Regions from separate parts of the Pseudomonas sp. S2_C03 genome, predicted to be linked through region 3. Evidence: predicted binding sites of a transcription regulator. Region 3 holds the regulator's gene; each other region holds the start of a gene.
The links. Region 3 encodes sigma-54, which starts transcription at its own class of promoters, with help from an activator protein. Its sites were predicted from a motif close to ANTGGCATNNANNTTGCTNT; they were not measured.
Positions count from the first base shown of each region.

Region 1: glnK (P-II family nitrogen regulator) is a predicted target of sigma-54. The motif match lies at 2,247-2,266, and genes of this name have one in related genera.
Region 2: AB4N64_RS17690 (flagellar basal body rod protein FlgF) is a predicted target of sigma-54. The motif match lies at 2,246-2,265, and genes of this name have one in related genera.
Region 4: glnA (type I glutamate--ammonia ligase) is a predicted target of sigma-54. The motif match lies at 2,402-2,421, and genes of this name have one in related genera.

Region 1 is NZ_CP162766.1:5,601,637-5,606,473, forward strand. It holds gene AB4N64_RS25750 (YifB family Mg chelatase-like AAA ATPase) at 1-1,046, opposite strand, end outside; gene AB4N64_RS25755 (accessory factor UbiK family protein) at 1,794-2,054, opposite strand; gene glnK (P-II family nitrogen regulator) at 2,475-2,813, shown strand; gene AB4N64_RS25765 (ammonium transporter) at 2,850-4,187, shown strand; gene AB4N64_RS25770 (secondary thiamine-phosphate synthase enzyme YjbQ) at 4,404-4,829, shown strand.
Region 2 is NZ_CP162766.1:3,832,780-3,837,616, reverse strand. It holds gene AB4N64_RS17705 (ATP-grasp domain-containing protein) at 1-273, shown strand, start outside; gene AB4N64_RS17700 (metallophosphoesterase family protein) at 254-931, shown strand; gene rffA (dTDP-4-amino-4,6-dideoxygalactose transaminase) at 983-2,128, shown strand; gene AB4N64_RS17690 (flagellar basal body rod protein FlgF) at 2,320-3,060, shown strand; gene flgG (flagellar basal-body rod protein FlgG) at 3,106-3,891, shown strand; gene flgH (flagellar basal body L-ring protein FlgH) at 3,944-4,639, shown strand.
Region 3 is NZ_CP162766.1:4,508,942-4,513,778, reverse strand. It holds gene AB4N64_RS20960 (HPr family phosphocarrier protein) at 1-34, opposite strand, end outside; gene rapZ (RNase adapter RapZ) at 50-907, opposite strand; gene ptsN (PTS IIA-like nitrogen regulatory protein PtsN) at 910-1,374, opposite strand; gene hpf (ribosome hibernation-promoting factor, HPF/YfiA family) at 1,387-1,695, opposite strand; gene AB4N64_RS20940 (RNA polymerase factor sigma-54) at 1,768-3,261, opposite strand; gene lptB (LPS export ABC transporter ATP-binding protein) at 3,444-4,169, opposite strand; gene lptA (lipopolysaccharide transport periplasmic protein LptA) at 4,170-4,718, opposite strand; gene lptC (LPS export ABC transporter periplasmic protein LptC) at 4,705-4,837, opposite strand, start outside.
Region 4 is NZ_CP162766.1:5,089,676-5,094,512, reverse strand. It holds gene AB4N64_RS23380 (DUF4124 domain-containing protein) at 1-98, opposite strand, end outside; gene AB4N64_RS23375 (DUF4124 domain-containing protein) at 95-604, opposite strand; gene glnA (type I glutamate--ammonia ligase) at 901-2,307, opposite strand; gene thiI (tRNA uracil 4-sulfurtransferase ThiI) at 2,636-4,090, shown strand; gene typA (translational GTPase TypA) at 4,230-4,837, shown strand, end outside.

The DNA of each region.
Region 1 (4,837 bases), 1.1 Mb from region 3:
CAAGGGCAAGGGTTCATCGCCGCCACCAACTGGAAGCGTGCTGGAAAGCGCACCCGCTCCCGCGCCCGGGAAATCACGATGTGCCCGGATTCCAATGGCTCGCGTAGAACCTCCAATACCTTGCGATCGAACTCCGGTAATTCATCGAGAAACAAGACGCCATGGTGGGCGAGGGTGATTTCCCCCGGCTGCGGTTTTGAACTGCCACCGACCAGTGCCGGCCCGGACGCCGAGTGGTGTGGCTGGCGGAACGGCCGCTGCGGCCAGTGGGTCAGCGGTGCGCCGCTGGCCACCGACTGAATGGCCGCCACTTCCAGGGCTTCATGTTCGGCCAGCGGCGGCAGCAGCCCCGGCAGGCGGCTGGCCAGCAGGGTCTTGCCGGTGCCGGGCGGACCACTGAACAACAGGTTGTGCGCCCCGGCGGCAGCGATCAGCAGCGCACGCTTGGCCGCTAACTGGCCCTGCACTTCATTGAGGTCGGGATAGGGTTTGGCGGCGTGAATCAAACCGTCCGAAACATAGGGATCGACCGGCGTATGCCCGTTGAAATGCGCCACCGCTTGCAGCAGATGATCCACCGCAATGACCTGCAACCCCGACGCCAGGCATGCCTCCTCGGCATTCGCCCGAGGCACAACGAGCATCCGTCCCGCTTTTCGCGCCGCCAGCGCCGCCGGCAACACCCCGCGTACCGGCCGCACCGCACCGGACAACGCCAGCTCACCCAGGCACTCCACGTCATCCAGTGTGAGAGTGGGCACCTGCACACTCGCCGACAGAATCCCCAGGGCGATCGCCAAGTCAAAGCGCCCACCATCCTTGGGCAAGTCTGCGGGCGCCAGATTCAAGGTGATCCGCCGCGCCGGAAACTGCAGCCCCGAATTGATGATCGCGCTGCGCACCCGATCCTTGCTCTCTTTCACCGCCGCTTCCGGCAGGCCGACCATGGTCAGCGACGGCAAACCGTTGGCCAGGTGAACTTCGACGGTGACGGCGGGCGCATCCACGCCGATCTGGGCGCGGCTGTGGACGATGGAGAGGGACATGGTCGTTCCTTGAGCTAAACGAAAGGCCGCTTCCTGCGGTTTTTTCAAGGGTAGACGTGGGGTGAGGGTTTTCCAGGGGGGCGGTGAGGACGAATGTTCGCAGGATGTTGCGGTTCGACATTGGAGTGATCCGTCGACGAAAACGCCCATCGGGCGGTTTCTTCGGAAGAACTCAGACCCTCTTACCTGCCATCAGACCCGCAGGTTCAAGTTCTTTGCCGTAAGCACCAGCGACATCAAGAAACCGTCGTTGATTGGCTGAGAGGCTACCGCCGAGTCGGATGGCTTCATTGTGAAGCTCAACAATCTGTCGAAGTTGCTTCCATCGCTGTTTGAGTTTCATTAAGACCTGATTTGTTCTGGATAGCAGAAGCGATCATGTGTGGGCGACATTCTTGGGTATTGGGTGGCAGTTGTACGCAGGCTGGCGAACCGGAGCAAAAGGAATCCGGCAGACCCGAGGGTCCCCCACGCACAACCGCCATGACTCGAACATTCGGGAGGAAACCCGCTTTCGGACGGTGGTGGTGCACCTTGAGCTTCCAGGTCGCCAAACCCGGTGCTGAAACATTCAGCATTGGGAGAGCTTATAAATCGGAGGTTATGGGGGCAATCAGACGGGGGATGAGATTTGCGTAGGACGTTGCCGGGATCTTTGCGGGCGAGGAGCGTGACTGCGGCAAGTCCTACAGAGGAGATGAAGGTCGTTTCGACCTTCATCGCGGGCAAGCCCGCTCCTACAGAGGGTTATTCGGTGGGCGGGTTCAGCTTTGCTTCCATTTCCGCGACTTTGGCTTCCAGGCTTTCCAGGCGCGCGCGGGTGCGGGCGAGGACGACCATCTGGCTGTCGAATTCTTCGCGGCTCACCAGGTCCAGTTTGCTGAAGGCGCTTTGCAGCAACATCTTGAACTGACTTTCGATTTCGCTTTTGGGCAGCGGGGTGTCACCGCTGAAGAGACGAGAGGCGGTGCCGGTCAGGGCGTCGAGGAAGTCTTTGGGCGCGAGCATGGTGGATGTCCTGTAATCGAGGCCGGCAGTGTATCACGCAGTGCGTTGCGCTCATTTAGACCACGGGTCCTGCACGTTTTTCGCGCATACGGGCGGGCCGCATCGCACCGTTATTGTGCGTATGCGCCGGGCTATTTGTGCGCAATCGCCAGCTGGCAGGGGCAAGCAATTGAATTTTGGGATTTTTGCCGAGATGGCAAGCTTTCTGCTTAGTCGGTAGTAACCCATGCACTGATGCAGTCGCTGTGACGAATGCAGTGCGCCAAGCGGAACGGGGGAAGTGTTTCGCGCGGAGTGGTTAGCTGGCGTCGGGCGGGCAGGTTAAAGGCCGACGATGCGTTACAAAGCCAGGCACTGCGCTTAGACTTGAGACGGGTTTGTTTTCCTGGGGCAAGTCCACCAATTCGGGAGAGAGTTTTCATGAAGCTAGTCACTGCCATCATCAAGCCGTTCAAGTTGGACGACGTGCGCGAGTCGTTGTCCGAAATCGGCGTGCAGGGCATTACCGTCACTGAAGTCAAAGGCTTCGGTCGGCAGAAGGGTCACACCGAGCTGTATCGCGGCGCGGAGTACGTGGTCGATTTCCTGCCAAAGGTGAAGATCGATGTCGCCATTGACGACAAGGATCTCGACCGGGTTATCGAGGCGATAACCAAGGCCGCCAACACCGGCAAGATTGGTGACGGCAAGATCTTCGTGGTGAATCTGGAACAGGCGATTCGCATCCGTACCGGCGAAACCGATACCGACGCAATCTAAGCCGCCCCAAACCCCAACGCCCCAGGAGAAAACAATATGACTCTGCGTAAATTCGCAGGGCTAGGAGCCCTGTTGTCCATCGTAATGCCAAGCCTGGCCATGGCGGCAGACGAAGTGGCAGCCCCTGTCCTCAATTCCGGCGACACCGCCTGGATGCTGACCTCCACAGCCCTCGTGCTGTTCATGACCATCCCCGGCCTCGCGCTGTTCTACGGCGGCATGGTTCGGTCGAAAAACATTCTTTCCGTATTGATGCAGTGCTTTGCCATTACCGGCCTGATCAGCATCCTGTGGGTCATTTATGGCTACAGCATCGCGTTCGACACCACCGGCATGGAGCAGGGCGTCGTCAACTTCAACTCCTTCTTCGGCGGCATGGGCAAGGCTTTCCTCGCCGGTGTCACGCCAGCCAGCCTGACCGGCCCGGCGGCGCTGTTCCCGGAAGCCGTGTTCATCACCTTCCAGATGACCTTCGCCATTATCACCCCGGCGCTGATCGTCGGTGCCTTCGCCGAGCGCATGAAGTTCTCCGCGATGCTGGTGTTCATGGGCATCTGGTTCACCCTGGTCTATGCACCGATTGCGCACATGGTCTGGTCCGGCAACGGCGGCCTGATGTGGGACTGGGGCGTACTCGACTTCGCTGGCGGCACCGTGGTGCACATCAACGCCGGTATCGCAGGTCTGGTGGCGTGCATCGTGCTCGGCAAGCGTAAAGGCTTCCCGACCACCCCGATGGCTCCGCACAACCTGGGTTACACCCTGACGGGCGCTGCGATGCTGTGGGTTGGCTGGTTTGGTTTCAACGCCGGTTCCGCCGCTGCTGCCAACGGCACTGCGGGCATGGCGATGCTGGTTACCCAGATCGCTACCGCTGCTGCTGCACTGGGTTGGATGTTTGCCGAGTGGATTACCCACGGTAAACCAAGTGCACTGGGTATCGCGTCGGGTGTGGTTGCCGGCCTGGTCGCCATTACCCCGGCGGCGGGCACAGTCGGCCCAATGGGCGCCCTGGTGATCGGCCTGGCCGCTGGCGTGGTGTGCTTCTTCTGCGCCACCACCCTGAAACGCAAACTCGGTTATGACGACTCCCTGGACGCCTTCGGCGTGCACGGTATCGGCGGTATCCTCGGCGCCATCCTGACCGGTGTGTTCGCAGCCCCGTCCCTGGGTGGCTTCGGCACCGTGACCGACATCGCCGCACAAGTCTGGATCCAGTGCAAAGGCGTGGGCTTCACCGTTATCTACACAGCGATCGTCACCTACATCATCCTCAAGGTGCTGGACGCTGTCATGGGCTTGCGTGTCACCGAAGAAGAAGAGGCCGTGGGCATCGACCTGGCCCTTCACAACGAGCGCGGCTACAACCTGTAAGACGCGCGCCACAAAAAAACTGCCCGGCTTGCCGGGCATTTTTTTGCCCGGTATTTGTCAGTAAGGGGGCAGCTGAAAGGTTTTTTCGTACATGTTTGATGGCGTTTGCGCCAAGCGTTTTTTGCAAGCCGATCACTTACGTAATTGAAGGAATATTGGGGCCTTTGTTTTTTCACAGAGCGCGCTAGAATGCGCCCCGAACGTGCGGAGAACTGTATGTGGCAACAGACTCTGATTACCCTGCGGGCCAGGCCCCGGGGCTTTCATCTGGTAACGGACGAGTTACTCGCTGGCCTGCCTGAACTCAAGGCATGCCGGGTCGGTCTGTTGCACTTGTGGCTGCAGCATACCTCGGCGTCGTTGACCATCAACGAGAACGCCGATCCGGCGGTACGTCGCGACTTCGAACGATTTTTCAATCGTCTGATCCCACAAGGCACAGACGGCTATGAGCATAACGACGAAGGCCTGGACGACCTCCCGGCGCACTTCAAGGCCAGCGTACTTGGCTGTCAGCTCAGTTTGCCGATTTCGGCAGGCCGGTTGGCGCTGGGGACATGGCAAGGCGTTTATCTGGGCGAGCACCGTGATCATGGCGGTGCTCGTAAAGTCCTCGCCACCTTATACGGTGAAGGGGCATAAACCGCTGG
Region 2 (4,837 bases), 680 kb from region 3:
CAGACGGTCATCAGGCTGTGCCAGGCGTTCAAGCCGGCAGGGCCGACCAATCTGCAGTTCCGCCGTGGCAGTGACGGCACTTGGCGTCTGCTCGAAATCAATCCCCGCATTTCCTCGACCAGCTCGATCCGTCGCGCATTTGGCTACAACGAGGCCGCCATGTGCCTGGACCATTACCTCGATGGCAAGACGCTGGCCCAGCCAGTGATCCGCAGTGGTTTTGCTGTTCGTTTTATAGAGGACTTCATTGTCTATGATCGGGATCATTTCTGATGTACACGGCAACTACAGCGCCCTTCGGACCGTGCTTGCGAAGCTCGATGAGCTGGGCGTGTCGCGGATTATCTGTCTGGGCGATACGGCCGGTTATTACAGTCAGGTCAACGAGTGTTGCGATGTCCTGCGCGAACGAAATATTTTGTCCGTGATGGGCAATCATGACTGGTATCTGGCCAGGCATGAGCGTTGTCCGCGCTCCAATAGCGCCAATGCCTGCCTTGACTATCAGCAGGGCGTTGTCACTGCGCAAAATCTGGCGTGGCTGGGATCGCTCGTGGAGCGCTCGATCCAGGACGACTTGAGCATCGTCCATGGCGGCTGGAACGACCCTCTGGATGAGTATGTGCGGCCGTCCACCGAGTATTTCTTGCCCTTGGCTGGTCGGTTTTTCGCTTCAGGCCATACCCACGTCCAGTGTTTGTGGAAGGGTGACAGCAAGATCTACTGCAATCCTGGCTCGGTCGGCCAGCCGCGTGATGGTGATGCCCGGGCAGGTTTCGCGACCTGGGACGGTGAAGCGTTCGATCTGCATCGGATTGAATACGATATTGGTGAAACACAGCAGGCGATGAAGAAGGCCGGCTTCACTCCGTACTTCTATGAGAATCTTGATAAGGGCACTCAGATAGGTGGCCGAATCAGCACACTTTGAGACGTTGTGTCTTGCGCCACTAATTACTATGCCCACCCAGGGAAGTTCGCAATGAGCAAAGAAAAGATATTCTTCAACCGGCCTCACATGACTGGCAAGGAGCTGAATTACATCGCCCAGGCCAAGTTCGGTAACATGCTTGCCGGTGATGGTCCATTCACCAAGCATTGTCACCGCTGGCTGGAGTCCAATACTGGTTGCAACAAGGCATTGCTCACGCACTCGTGTACTGCGGCACTGGAGATGGCGGCCCTCCTGCTGGACATTCAGCCGGGCGACGAAGTCATCCTGCCTTCCTTTACCTTCGTTTCCACGGCCAATGCTTTTGTGTTGCGTGGCGCGGTGCCGGTTTTCGTCGACATTCGTCCCGATACCCTGAACCTGGACGAGCGCCTGATCGAGGCGGCCATCACGCCACGGACCAAAGTGATCGTACCGGTGCATTACGCGGGTGTGGCCTGCGAGATGGACGCCATCCTGGCGATTGCGCGCAAGTACGGGTTGGCGGTGGTCGAGGATGCCGCGCAAGGCGTGATGTCGACCTACAAGGGGCGCGCCCTGGGCAGTATCGGCGACCTTGGCGCCTTCAGTTTTCACGAAACCAAGAACGTCATTTCGGGAGAGGGTGGGGCATTGCTCGTCAACGATCCCGAGCTGGCATTGCGAGCCGAGATCATCCGCGAGAAAGGCACCGATCGCAGCCGGTTCTTTCGCGGCGAGGTCGACAAATACACCTGGCAAGAGGTCGGCTCCTCGTTTCTGCCCGGCGAACTGATAGCCGCTTTCCTCTGGGCGCAGTTGGAAGAAGCTCAAGCCATTACCAATAGCCGCCTGGCGATCTGGGAGCACTATCATGCGGCCCTGGCGGAATTCGAACGCGATGGCTTGCTGCGTCGCCCGATAGTGCCTGAAGGTTGTCAGCACAACGCGCACATGTACTACGTATTGCTCGCCCCGGGTATTGATCGTCAACGAGTGCTCGACGAGTTGAAGAAACAGGCCATCTATGCCGTGTTTCATTACGTGCCGCTGCATTCTTCGCCTGCCGGGAAGCGTTATGGCCGTGTGCATGGCTCCATGGAAGTGACCGATGGATATTCCGAGCGCTTGCTGCGATTGCCTCTATGGCTTGGTTTGTCCGGGGAGCAACAGAACCAGGTCGTGGGTGTTCTGCGCAGTGCGCTGGCAAGGGTCTGACGGTCCTTGCCTCTTACCGGCATGACACCGCCGGTTTTTCGTCTTCGTTAGATTCCCCTGTCTCCCCCTGATCCCTTCAACCCCTTTGTTTAGCGGCTCCAACGCCGCTGAAACAAAGTTGGTCTGCAAATTGCTTGAGGCTCAGTAATACAGCAGTGGGCGGCAAACGCCCGGCATGCAGAGGAAAGAGTGTGGACAAGTACCTTTATGTGGCAATGACCGGCGCCAGCCAGAATGCACTGGCGCAGAAGGCTCACGCGAACAACCTGGCGAACATCTCCACCAATGGTTTCCAGCGGGACCTGGAGCAGGCCCGTTCGATGCCGGTGTTCGGTGACGTCTTTCCGGCGCGTGCGTTTGCCATGTCAGAGCGTCCCGCCACCGACTTCTCCGCCGGTTCGTTGGTGCAGACCGGTCGCGATCTCGACGTCGCGGTGCAGGGCAATGGCTGGCTCGCCGTTCAGACCCCCGATGGCGGTGAAAGCTACGTGCGCACCGGCAGCCTGAACATTGACGCCCTGGGCGTATTGCGCGCTGGCAACGGCATGCCGGTCCTGGGCAATGGCGGACCGATTTCCGTGCCGCCCGAGCAGCAGGTTGAAATTGGCGAGGACGGGACCGTCAGCATTCGAGCGATGGGCGAAGGTCCACGCGTGATGGCCGAGGTCGACCGCATCAAGCTGGTCAACCCGGACTTCAAGAACATGACCAAGGGCCTGGACGGTTCCATCCACACCAAGGACGGGCAGCCGGCGCAAGCCGATGCCAACGTCAAACTGGTGTCCGGGTTCCTTGAGTCGAGCAACGTCAACGCCGTGGAAGAAATGACTTCGGTGCTGGCGCTGGCCAAGCAGTTCGAGCTGCACGTCAAGATGATGAACACCGCCAAAGAAGACGACCAGGCCATGGCTCGGGTCTTGCAGATCAGCTAATTATCAGAACGTCGCGCCGTAAAACAGGCGCACGAGGAGAATCGAATGCTTCCGGCTCTATGGGTTGCCAAAACAGGTCTGTCCGCCCAGGACACCAACCTGACCACCATTTCCAACAACCTGGCGAACGTGTCGACCACGGGCTTCAAACGTGACCGTGCCGAGTTCCAGGACCTGCTGTATCAGATCAAGCGCCAGCCAGGTGCCCAATCGACCCAGGACAGCGAATTGCCGTCCGGTCTGCAACTGGGTACCGGTGTGCGGATCGTCGGCACCCAGAAGAACTTCAACGCCGGTAGCTTGCAAACCACCGAGCAGCCTCTGGACATGGCCATCGACGGCCGCGGCTTCTTCCAGATCCTGCAACCGGATGGCACCACGTCCTATACCCGTGACGGTACCTTCCACCTCGATTCCAATGGCCAGATCGTCAACGCCAGCGGTTTCGCCCTGGAACCGGCCATCGTCATCCCGAACGATGCCCAGACCTTCACTGTCGGCCGCGACGGTACCGTCTCCATCACGGTCGCCGGCAACCCGGCCTCCCAGGTAATCGGTAACCTGCAGACCGCCGACTTCATCAACCCGGCCGGCCTGCAAGCCGTGGGTAACAACCTGTTCCTGGAAACCGCTGCCAGCGGCGCGCCGCAAGTCGGCACTCCTGGCCTGGCGGGTTTCGGTACCACGCTGCAGAACACCCTGGAAACGTCCAACGTCAGCACCGTTGAAGAAATGGTCAACATGATCACCACTCAGCGCGCCTACGAGATGAACTCCAAGGTGATCTCCACCGCCGACCAGATGCTCTCGTTCGTAACGCAGAATCTGTAATCAAGTCTATGAGGCGGCCCTGAGGTCGCCTGCTACACCGTGAGGTAGGGTCATGAATCGCTTTGTATCTGTCCTGGCACTGAGTGGGGTCGCCGCATTGGCGGGGTGCGTCGGCCCGACGCCCAAGCCCAATGACCCTTACTACGCTCCGGTGTTGCCGCGTACGCCATTGCCGGCTGCCGCGAATAACGGCTCGATCTACCAGGCGGGGTTCGAGCAGAACCTGTACAGCGACCGCAAGGCGTTCCGGGTCGGTGACATCATCACCATCACCCTGAACGAGAAGACCCAGGCCAGCAAGAACGCCAACTCACAGGTCGGCAAGACCAGCAAGGCCGGTATCGGTTTGACCTCGTTGTTCGGGACAGTGCCGAACACCAACAACCCGCTGGGCAGTGGTGACCTGACCCTGGAGGCCGGCTACAGCGGTGATCGTGCCACCAAGGGCGACAGCAAGGCCGGGCAGGGTAACAGCCTGACGGGTTCGATCACCGTGACCGTCGCCGACGTGTTGCCCAACGGCATTATCGCCGTGCGTGGCGAGAAGTGGATGACCCTCAACACCGGTGACGAACTGGTGCGCATTGCCGGTCTGGTTCGCGCGGATGACATCGCCACCGACAACACCGTTTCGTCGACCCGCATCGCCGACGCACGCATCACTTACTCGGGTACCGGTTCGTTTGCCGATGCGAGTCAGCCAGGCTGGTTCGACCGTTTTTTCCTCAGCCCGCTGTTCCCTTTCTAGGTGGGGGCGTGTCATCTCTTATTTCCTGGGTTGCGCCGGGCCTGCTTTTACGCAGGGCAAGGCGCGAGGAGTGCAGTTTGGTTGTTCCAAATAAACGACGAGTAACGCCGCCCTGCGTAAAAGCAGGCCCGGCCCTTCGGGTTGTGCCTGAGCGCGCGCCATGCTGCGTTGCAGGCCTTGCCAAGGGAACGACCATTG
Region 3 (4,837 bases):
GCTTGTTGATGATTTCAATTTCCAGAGCAGGCATCGCGATGTGAATCCTTTAGCTGAGGTCGCGGTGGCGGACCTGGACGTTCTTCAGAGTTTTTTGCAGGACCTGGCCCAGACGTTCAGTCAGGTAGACGGACCGATGATGTCCGCCTGTGCAACCAATGGCAATGGTGACGTAGGCGCGGTTGCTGGCGGCGAAGCGGGGCAACCATTTGAGCAGGTACGTGGAAATGTCCTGGTACATCTCCTCGACGTCCGGCTGGGCGGCCAGGTATTCGGCTACCGGCTGATCGAGCCCGGATTGCTCGCGCAATTCAGGCTTCCAATAAGGGTTGGGCAGGCAGCGTACGTCGAATACCAGGTCGGCATCTACCGGCATACCGCGCTTGAATCCGAAAGACTCCACGAGGAACGCCGTGCCGGGTTCTGGCTGGTTCAGCAGGCGCAGCTTGATGGTATCGCGCAACTGATACAGGTTAAGACTGGTGGTATTGACCTTGAGGTCAGCGAGGTCGGCAATCGGCCCGAGTAGTGCTGTCTCATCGGTGATTGCCTCGGCCAGTGAGCGATTGGCGCTGCTCAGTGGGTGACGGCGACGGGTTTCCGAAAAACGTTTGAGCAGCGTCTCTTCGTCGGCATCCAGATACAGCACATCCACCTGGATATGCCGGCTGCGGACTTCTTCGAGCAGTTCCGGGAAACGGCTCAAGTGGCTTGGCAGGTTACGTGCGTCAATGGAGACGGCCACCAGCGGTTGCGTCAGTTCGGTGTGGATCAGCGCGCGTTCAGCCAGTTCCGGCAGCAGCCCTGCGGGCAGGTTGTCGATGCAGTAGTAGCCGTTGTCTTCGAGCACATCGAGCGCGGTACTTTTACCTGAGCCGGAGCGGCCACTGACGATGATCAAGCGCATGATTAGTGCCCGTTTTGCTCGTCCAGGACAACCTGATACAAGGCTTCATTGCTCGCGGCGCTGCGCAGGCGATCACGGACTTCCTTGCGATCGAGCATGCTGGCGATCTGGCGGAGCAACTCAAGGTGCGCATCGGTAGCAGCTTCCGGGACCAGCAGCACGAACAACAGGTCTACCGGCGCGCCGTCGATGGCGTCGAAATCGATGGGTGCATCCAGGTGCATCAAGGCGCTGACGGGCGAGGTGCAACCCTTGAGCCGGCAGTGCGGAATGGCGATGCCGTTGCCAAAACCGGTCGAGCCGAGTTTTTCACGGGCGATCAGTGCCTCGAAGACATCTTGCATTTCCAGATCGGGGACTTCCCGTGCGATCAGGTTGGCAATTTGCTCAAGGGCTTTCTTTTTGCTGCCGCCCGGCACGTTCACGAGGGAACGGCCGGGGGTCAGTATGCTTTCAAGTCGGATCATGGGTAGGGAGTGTTAACGACCGGTTGCGCCCTGGAGGAGGCTCTGGGTCTTTTCCTTATGCTTTTTGAGTTGTTTATCCAGCTTGTCGGTCAGTGCGTCGATGGCCGCGTACATATCGGTATGTTCCGCGTTGGCGACCACTTCACCGCCAGGAATATGCAAGGTGGCTTCGATTTTCTGTTTGAGCTTTTCGACGGTCATCGTGACCTGGACATTGGTGATCTTGTCGAAGTGTCGCTCCAGCCGATCGAGTTTTTCGCCGATGTAGGTGCGAAGAGGTTCGGTCACTTCCAGTTGGTGTCCACTGATGTTGACTTGCATACAGCTTCTCCTTCGTTGCCAGTGCATAAAGCGGCAAACAAATGTTTGCCACTGGAACGCTGTGGCGTGGCCCTACATCAACCGCTTGCGTTCGCTCGAAGGCGCGATCCCGAGGGATTCGCGGTACTTGGCGACGGTGCGGCGAGCCACCTGAATGCCTTGTGCCTCCAGTAAACCAGCGATCTTGCTGTCACTCAACGGCTTTTTCTGATTTTCCGCCGCTACCAGTTTTTTGATGATCGCGCGGATCGCCGTGGACGAGCATTCACCGCCTTCGGAGGTGCTGACATGGCTGGAGAAAAAGTATTTCAGCTCATAAATACCCCGCGGGGTATGCATGAACTTTTGCGTCGTCACGCGGGATATCGTCGATTCGTGCATGCCCACCGCTTCGGCGATGTCATGCAACACCAGCGGTTTCATCGCTTCGTCGCCGTACTCCAGAAAACCGCGCTGATGCTCGACGATCTGGGTGGCTACTTTCATCAGTGTTTCGTTTCGGCTCTGCAGGCTCTTGATGAACCAGCGCGCTTCCTGCAACTGATTGCGCATGAAGGTGTTGTCGGCACTGGTGTCGGCGCGGCGCACGAAACCGGCGTACTGGGCGTTGACCCGCAGGCGTGGCACCGATTCCTGGTTCAGCTCCACCAGCCAACGCTCGTTGTCCTTGCGTACGATGACGTCGGGGACGACGTATTCGGCTTCGGTGGACTCGATTTGCGAGCCCGGGCGCGGGTTCAGGCTTTGCACCAGCTCGATCACCTGGCGCAGTTCGTCTTCCTTGAGCTTCATGCGGCGCATCAGCTGGCTGTAGTCGCGGCCGCCGAGCAGGTCGATGTAGTCGGTGACCAGACGCTTGGCCTCTGCCAGCCAGGGTGTCTTGGCGGGGAGCTGGCGCAATTGCAGCAGCAGGCACTCACCCAGGTTTCGGGCGGCGATGCCGGCAGGTTCGAATTGCTGGATGCGGTGCAGGACGGCTTCGATTTCGTCCAGTTCGATGTCCAGTTCCGGATCGAAGGCTTCGAGGATCTCCTCGAGCGTTTCGTCCAGGTAGCCCTGATTGTTGATGCAATCGATCAGGGTCACGGCGATCAAACGATCGGTATCGGACATCGGTGCCAGGTTCAACTGCCACAGCAGGTGACTTTGCAGGCTTTCGCCGGCCGATGTGCGGGTGGTGAAATCCCACTCGTCGTCATCGCTGCTGGGCAGGCTGCTGGCACTGGTCTGATAGACGTCTTCCCAAGCGGTGTCGACGGGCAGTTCGTTGGGAATACGCTCGTTCCAGTCGCCTTCTTCGAGGTTGTCGACCGTCGGCGCGCTTTCCTGGTAGGAGGTTTCCTGAGTGTCGGGGGTGGGCTTCTGTTCGACGTTGTCGGCCATCGGGTCGGTGTTGTCGAAGTCGTCGCCTTCCTCCTGGCGTTCGAGCATCGGATTGGACTCCAAGGCCTCCTGGATTTCCTGTTGCAGGTCCAGGGTCGACAATTGGAGCAGGCGGATGGCCTGTTGCAGCTGCGGTGTCATCGTCAGCTGCTGGCCCATTCTCAAGACTAGCGATGGTTTCATGGCAGGGGCTTAACACCTTTTTCCGGCGCACATGCGCCATCCACTACAGGGCGCCGAAGCGCCAAACATAAGCAAATTATATGCCTGAAACAGCAGCGTTTGCCTAGAGCGCTGTAACAATAAAAAAGCCTTGATTTTTTATTGATACAAGCGCTCGGTAGATCAGCCAGGGACCTCGACGCTTAAAGGCGGAACTCGTGGCCCAGGTACACTTCCTTGACCAGGTCGTTGGCCAGGATGGTTTCAGCGTCACCTTCGGCAATCAGTTGGCCATCGTTGACGATGTAGGCGGTTTCGCAGATATCCAGGGTCTCACGGACGTTGTGGTCGGTGATCAGCACGCCAATGCCTTTGGCCTTGAGGTGATGGATGATCTGCTTGATGTCACCGACCGAGATCGGGTCCACGCCGGCGAAAGGTTCGTCGAGCAGGATGAATTTCGGGCTGGTCGCCAGGGCGCGAGCAATTTCCACGCGGCGGCGTTCACCACCGGACAGGCTCATACCGAGGTTGTCGCGGATGTGGCTGATGTGGAATTCCTGCAACAGGCTTTCCAATTCCTTGCGACGGCCGGCCTTGTCGAGTTCCTTGCGGGTCTCGAGGATCGCCATGATGTTGTCGGCGACCGAGAGCTTGCGAAAGATCGACGCTTCCTGCGGCAGATAGCCGATACCGGCTTTTGCGCGGCCGTGCATCGGCTGGTGGCTGACGTCGAGGTCATCGATCAGGACGCGGCCCTGATCGGCCTGGACCAGGCCAACGATCATGTAGAAGCAGGTGGTCTTGCCGGCGCCGTTAGGGCCAAGCAGGCCGACGATCTGACCGCTGTCGATGGACAGGCTGACGTCGCGCACGACCTGGCGGCTCTTGTAGCTCTTGGCCAGATGCTGAGCTTTCAGAGTTGCCATTTACGGGGCCTTTTGCTCTTCGGTTTTCTTTTTAGGCTGGATCACCATGTCGATACGCGGACGCGACTCTGTCACGTTGGTACCCGTGGCGCGGCCGGCACTGGCAAGTTTCTTGTTGGTGTCATAGACGATTTTCTCGCCCTGGGTCACGTTGCCGTCCTTGTCGATGACCTTGGCGCGGTCGATCAGCACGACGCGGTCCTGCGTGGCGTGGTACTGGATGGTCACGCCGTAGCCCTGCACCGGCTTGGTGTCGCCCGCCGTTTGCAGTTGCTCGAAGTAGGCGAGGTTGCCCACCGAGGTCACCACGTCGATGTCACCGTTGGGCGCCCGGGTCATGGTGACCTTGTTGCCGGTGACCTTCATCGAGCCCTGGGTGATGACCACGTCGCCCGTATAGGTGGCCACGCCGTTCTTGTCGTCCAGTTGGGCGTCGTCGGCCTGGATGCGGATAGGCTGCTGCTGATCGTTCGGCAGAGACCAGGCGCTCACGCTTCCCAGTGCTGCGCTCAGACCGAGCAAAATAGGGAGGGTTTTAACGAGCCTCATACTGTCCTCTTACGTTCGATAGCAGGTGAATCCTGCTGTCCTTCAGATACGCTTTCATTCCTACGCCAGTCGATACGCCGCCAGCGCCGTCGATTCTAACGGGTTGCTGGGTCTGCGCA
Region 4 (4,837 bases), 580 kb from region 3:
TCGGTGAAGACTCGATTGCCCTGGGCATCGATGTAAGTGAACACCTCGGCTGATGCCGGCAGCGCGATCAAGCAGGCTATCAGTAGCCACGCATTCACGGCGTGTGCACCCGCTGCAGGGTGAAGGTTACGCTGGGGCTCTGCTGGATGACTTTTTCGCCGTCGATCACCTGAACGGCCAAGCTGTGGGTGCCGCGATCGATGTTGACCAGTTGCAGGATCGGCACGTTACTCGGTTGGCCATAGGGCTGATCGTCCAGCAACAGCCTGAATAAGTGTGGGCCTTGCAGCTTGGGCTTGATCAGCACATTGACGGTGAAGGTGCCGTTGTTGGCGCGCAGGGCTTCAGTGGTCGGCAGATGGGTCAGCTCCAGCACCTCGTACGTACTGAGCGGTCGTTCGCTGCCCGACGCCTCGGCTGGTGGCGCGACTGGCGCCTGGCGCTCGACGCGATTGAGGGGCGGCAGTTCGACCGGCTGTGCCTTCACGCCATCGGGCGGTTGATTGCTGTAGGCGGTGTTGCCGGCAGCATCGGTGTACTTGTAGATCTGCGCTGCGGCGGGCAGGGCGATCAACAGCAGGATGCAAAAGAAACCACGACCCATGAGCTCGACCAGAAATGAAAGCATTGGGTTGCAGCATAGGTCAGGGTGGGTGGTTATCTCAAACCGTTAACACTGTGAAGTGATTTCCCGAATCACACGCAGATAAAAACTGTGGGAGCGGGCTTGCCCGCGATGGCGTCGGCAAATCCAGCGTCTTCTGTGTCAGGCAGGTCGCAATCGCGGGCAAGCCCGCTCCCACAGGGTTCTCCATGTACCATTTAATAGCGGGCATAAAAAAGGCCTCCCGAAGGAGGCCTCTCTTTTTTCGTCACGCCGCTTGCGCAGGCGCTACCGGATCAGCAGCTGTAGTACAGCTCGTATTCCAGTGGGTGTACGAAGGTGCGAACCTTGATTTCTTCTTCGCTTTTCAGGGCGATGTAGGCGTCGATGAAGTCGTCGGAGAACACGCCGCCTTTGGTCAGGAACGCGCGACCTTTATCCAGCTCTTCAAGGGCTTCTTTCAGGCTGCCGCAAACTTGTGGGATCTCTTTGGCCTCTTCAGGCGGCAGGTCGTACAGGTTTTTGTCAGCTGCGTCGCCAGGGTGGATCTTGTTCTGGATGCCGTCCAGGCCAGCCATCAGCAGTGCAGCGAACGCCAGGTACGGGTTGGCTGCCGGATCCGGGAAGCGTGCTTCGATACGGCGGGCTTTCGGGCTCGACACGTAAGGAATACGGATCGAAGCGGAACGGTTGCGAGCCGAGTAGGCCAGCATGACCGGAGCTTCGAAACCTGGAACCAGACGCTTGTAGGAGTTGGTAGCCGGGTTGGTGAAGCCGTTCAGGGCCTTACCGTGCTTGATGATACCGCCGATGAAGTACAGGGCGGTGTCGGACAGGCCGGCATAACCTTCACCTGCGAAGGTGTTCTTGCCTTCTTTCCAGATGGACATGTGTACGTGCATGCCCGAACCGTTGTCGCCGTACAGAGGCTTCGGCATGAAGGTGGCGGTGCGACCGTAAGCGTCGGCAACGTTGTGCACGACATACTTCAGGGTCTGGGTTTCGTCGGCTTTCTTCACCAGGGTGTTGAACTTGACGCCGATTTCGTTCTGGCCGGCAGTCGCCACTTCGTGGTGGTGAACTTCGACGGTCAGGCCCATTTCTTCCAGCGCGTTGCACATGGAAGTACGGATTTCGTGGTCGTGGTCGAACGGTGGAACCGGGAAGTAGCCGCCTTTGATGCCAGGACGGTGACCCTTGTTGCCGCCTTCGATGTCCTGGTCGGACATCCACGAACCTTGCTCGGAGTAGATCTTGAACATCGAGCCGGAGATGTCGGACTTGAACTTCACCTGGTCGAAGATGAAGAACTCTGGCTCCGGACCTGCGAACGCGGTGTCACCGATACCGGTAGACTTCAGGTACTCTTCGGCGCGCTTGGCGATCGCACGTGGGTCGCGGTCGTAGCCTTGCATGCTCGAAGGTTCGATGATGTCGCAGACCAGGATCAGGGTCGGCTCTTCGGTGAACGGGTCCAGAACGGCGGTTTCATCATCCGGCATCAGGATCATGTCGGAAGCTTCGATGCCTTTCCAGCCGGAGATGGAGGAGCCGTCGAACATCTTGCCGACTTCGAAGAAGTCTTCATCCAGCGCATCGCGAGCTGGCATGGTCACGTGGTGCTGGGTGCCTTTGGTGTCCGTGAAGCGCAGATCAATCCACTTGACGTCATGATCTTTAATGAGTTGAACCGACTTCGACATACTGTCCTCCGGGGTGGCTTAGGGCGGGTAGTGGATGCCCATAATGTTTGTGATGCCGGCGCGAATACTCTGCCAAGGCAACCTGCCTCACAAGGGAGCAAATTGCATGCCAGTGCCCCAGCATGGGTTTTTTGCCCCAAATTCACGCTTATAAAGGCTTCAAGCCGCCAAACAGGAAAAATATCGCCCTACAATGTGGCGCTTTCAATCGAAAACGACCTGTTTTGGTGCGCGCAAAACCTTCTGCACATTAACTGGTTAAACCTTGAGCAATTTCCGCTATAATCCGCGCCCCCCTTTTTCGGCTGGCCCTGCGCGCGCTGTTTTCATGAAACTAATCGTAAAAGTCTTTCCCGAGATCACCATCAAGAGCCGACCTGTCCGGACGCGTTTCATCCGTCAGTTGGCCAAAAACATCCGTGCCGTGCTCCGTGACCTGGACCCGGCTGTGGTGGTGAACGGCGTGTGGGACAACCTCGAGCTGGACACCCGCGTAGAAGACCCAAAGGCCCTGAAAGAGATGGGCGAGCGCCTGAGCTGCATGCCGGGCATCGCGCACTTCCTGCAGATTGACGAATATCCACTGGGCGATTTCGACGACATCGTCGAAAAGTGCAAGCAGTACTACGGTGATGCACTGGCCGGGAAAATCTTCTCGGTGCGCTGCAAGCGCGCCGGCAAGCACCCGTTCAGCTCGATCGATATCGAAAAATATGTCGGCAGCCAGTTGCGCCGTCAGTGCGGTGCCGCCGGCATCGACCTGAAAAAGCCGGAAATCGAAGTCCGTATCGAAGTTCGCGACCAACGGTTGTTTGTCATCCACAGCCAGCACACTGGCATCGGTGGTTATCCGCTGGGTGCGCTGGAGCAGACGTTGGTGCTGATGTCCGGCGGTTTCGACTCCACGGTTGCGGCCTACCAGATCATGCGTCGTGGGCTGATGGCCCACTTCTGCTTCTTTAACCTGGGCGGTCGTGCCCACGAATTGGGCGTCATGGAAGTCGCGCATTTCATCTGGAAGAAGTACGGCAGCTCGCAACGCGTGTTATTTGTCAGTGTGCCGTTCGAGGAAGTGTTGGGCGAAATTCTCGGCAAAGTCGATAACAGTCATATGGGCGTAGTATTGAAGCGTATGATGTTGCGCGCTTCCTCGCAGATTGCTGATCGACTGCATATCGACGCCCTGGTCACCGGCGAGGCGATCTCCCAGGTGTCGAGCCAGACGTTGCCGAACCTGTCCGTGATCGACTGTGTCACCGAAAAGCTGGTGCTGCGCCCGCTGATCGCCAGCCACAAGCAGGACATCATCGATACCGCCAACGAAATCGGCACCGCTGATTTCGCCAAGCACATGCCGGAGTACTGCGGGGTCATTTCGGTCAATCCGAAGACGGCTGCCAAGCGCCACCGCGTAGAGCACGAAGAGAAAGAGTTCGACATGGCCGTGCTTGAGCGCGCCCTTGAGAACGCCAAGCTGGTCCCGATCGATCGTGTGATCGATGAACTGGGCCAGGACGTACAAATTGAAGAAGTCAGCGACGCGCTGGCCGGTCAGATCGTGATCGACATCCGCCATCCGGATGCCGCCGAGGATGACCCGCTGCAACTGGCTGGCATCGAGGTACAAACGATGCCGTTTTATGCTCTGAACGCTCGTTTCAAGGAACTGGACCCTACTCGCCAGTACCTGTTGTATTGCGACAAAGGCGTGATGAGTCGCCTGCATGCCCACCATTTGCTCAGTGAGGGGCATGCCAATGTGCGCGTTTATCGACCGAGCTAAGTGCCCGGGGCTGTTTGCCTGTGGCTTGCGTCACCGGCCCCCCGACGCCACCGTAAAGCTGTAAAGGCTTTCACGGACGCTACTGTTAATCGCTGCCAAGACTTGTCAGCACACCGAATCCTCTGATCGAGATACACAAGTGATCGAAAATCTACGCAACATCGCCATCATTGCCCACGTTGACCATGGTAAAACCACCCTGGTAGACAAACTCCTGCGTCAATCCGGCACCCTGGAGCGCAACGAGCTCAACGACGAGCGCGTGATGGACTCCAACGACCAGGAAAAAGAGCGCGGTATTACCATTCTGGCGAAAAACACCGCCATCAACTGGAACGGCTACCACATCAACATCGTGGACACCCCGGGCCACGCCGACTTCGGCGGCGAAGTAGAGCGCGTAATGTCGATGGTCGACTCCGTTCTGCTGCTGGTTGACGCTCAAGACGGCCCTATGCCGCAAACCCGTTTCGTCACCAAGAAAGCGTTCGAAGCTGGCCTCAAGCCAATCGTCGTGATCAACAAGGTTGACCGTCCGGGCGCGCGTCCTGACTGGGTTCTGGACCAGATCTTCGACCTGTTCGACAACCTGGGTGCTACCGACGAACAACTGGACTTCCAGGTTGTTTACGCCTCGGCCCTGAACGGCATCGCCGGTCTGGATCACACCGCCATGGCCGAAGACATGACCCCGCTGTACCAAGCGGTCGTCGACCACGTTCCTGCGCCGAAAGTTGACCGTGACGG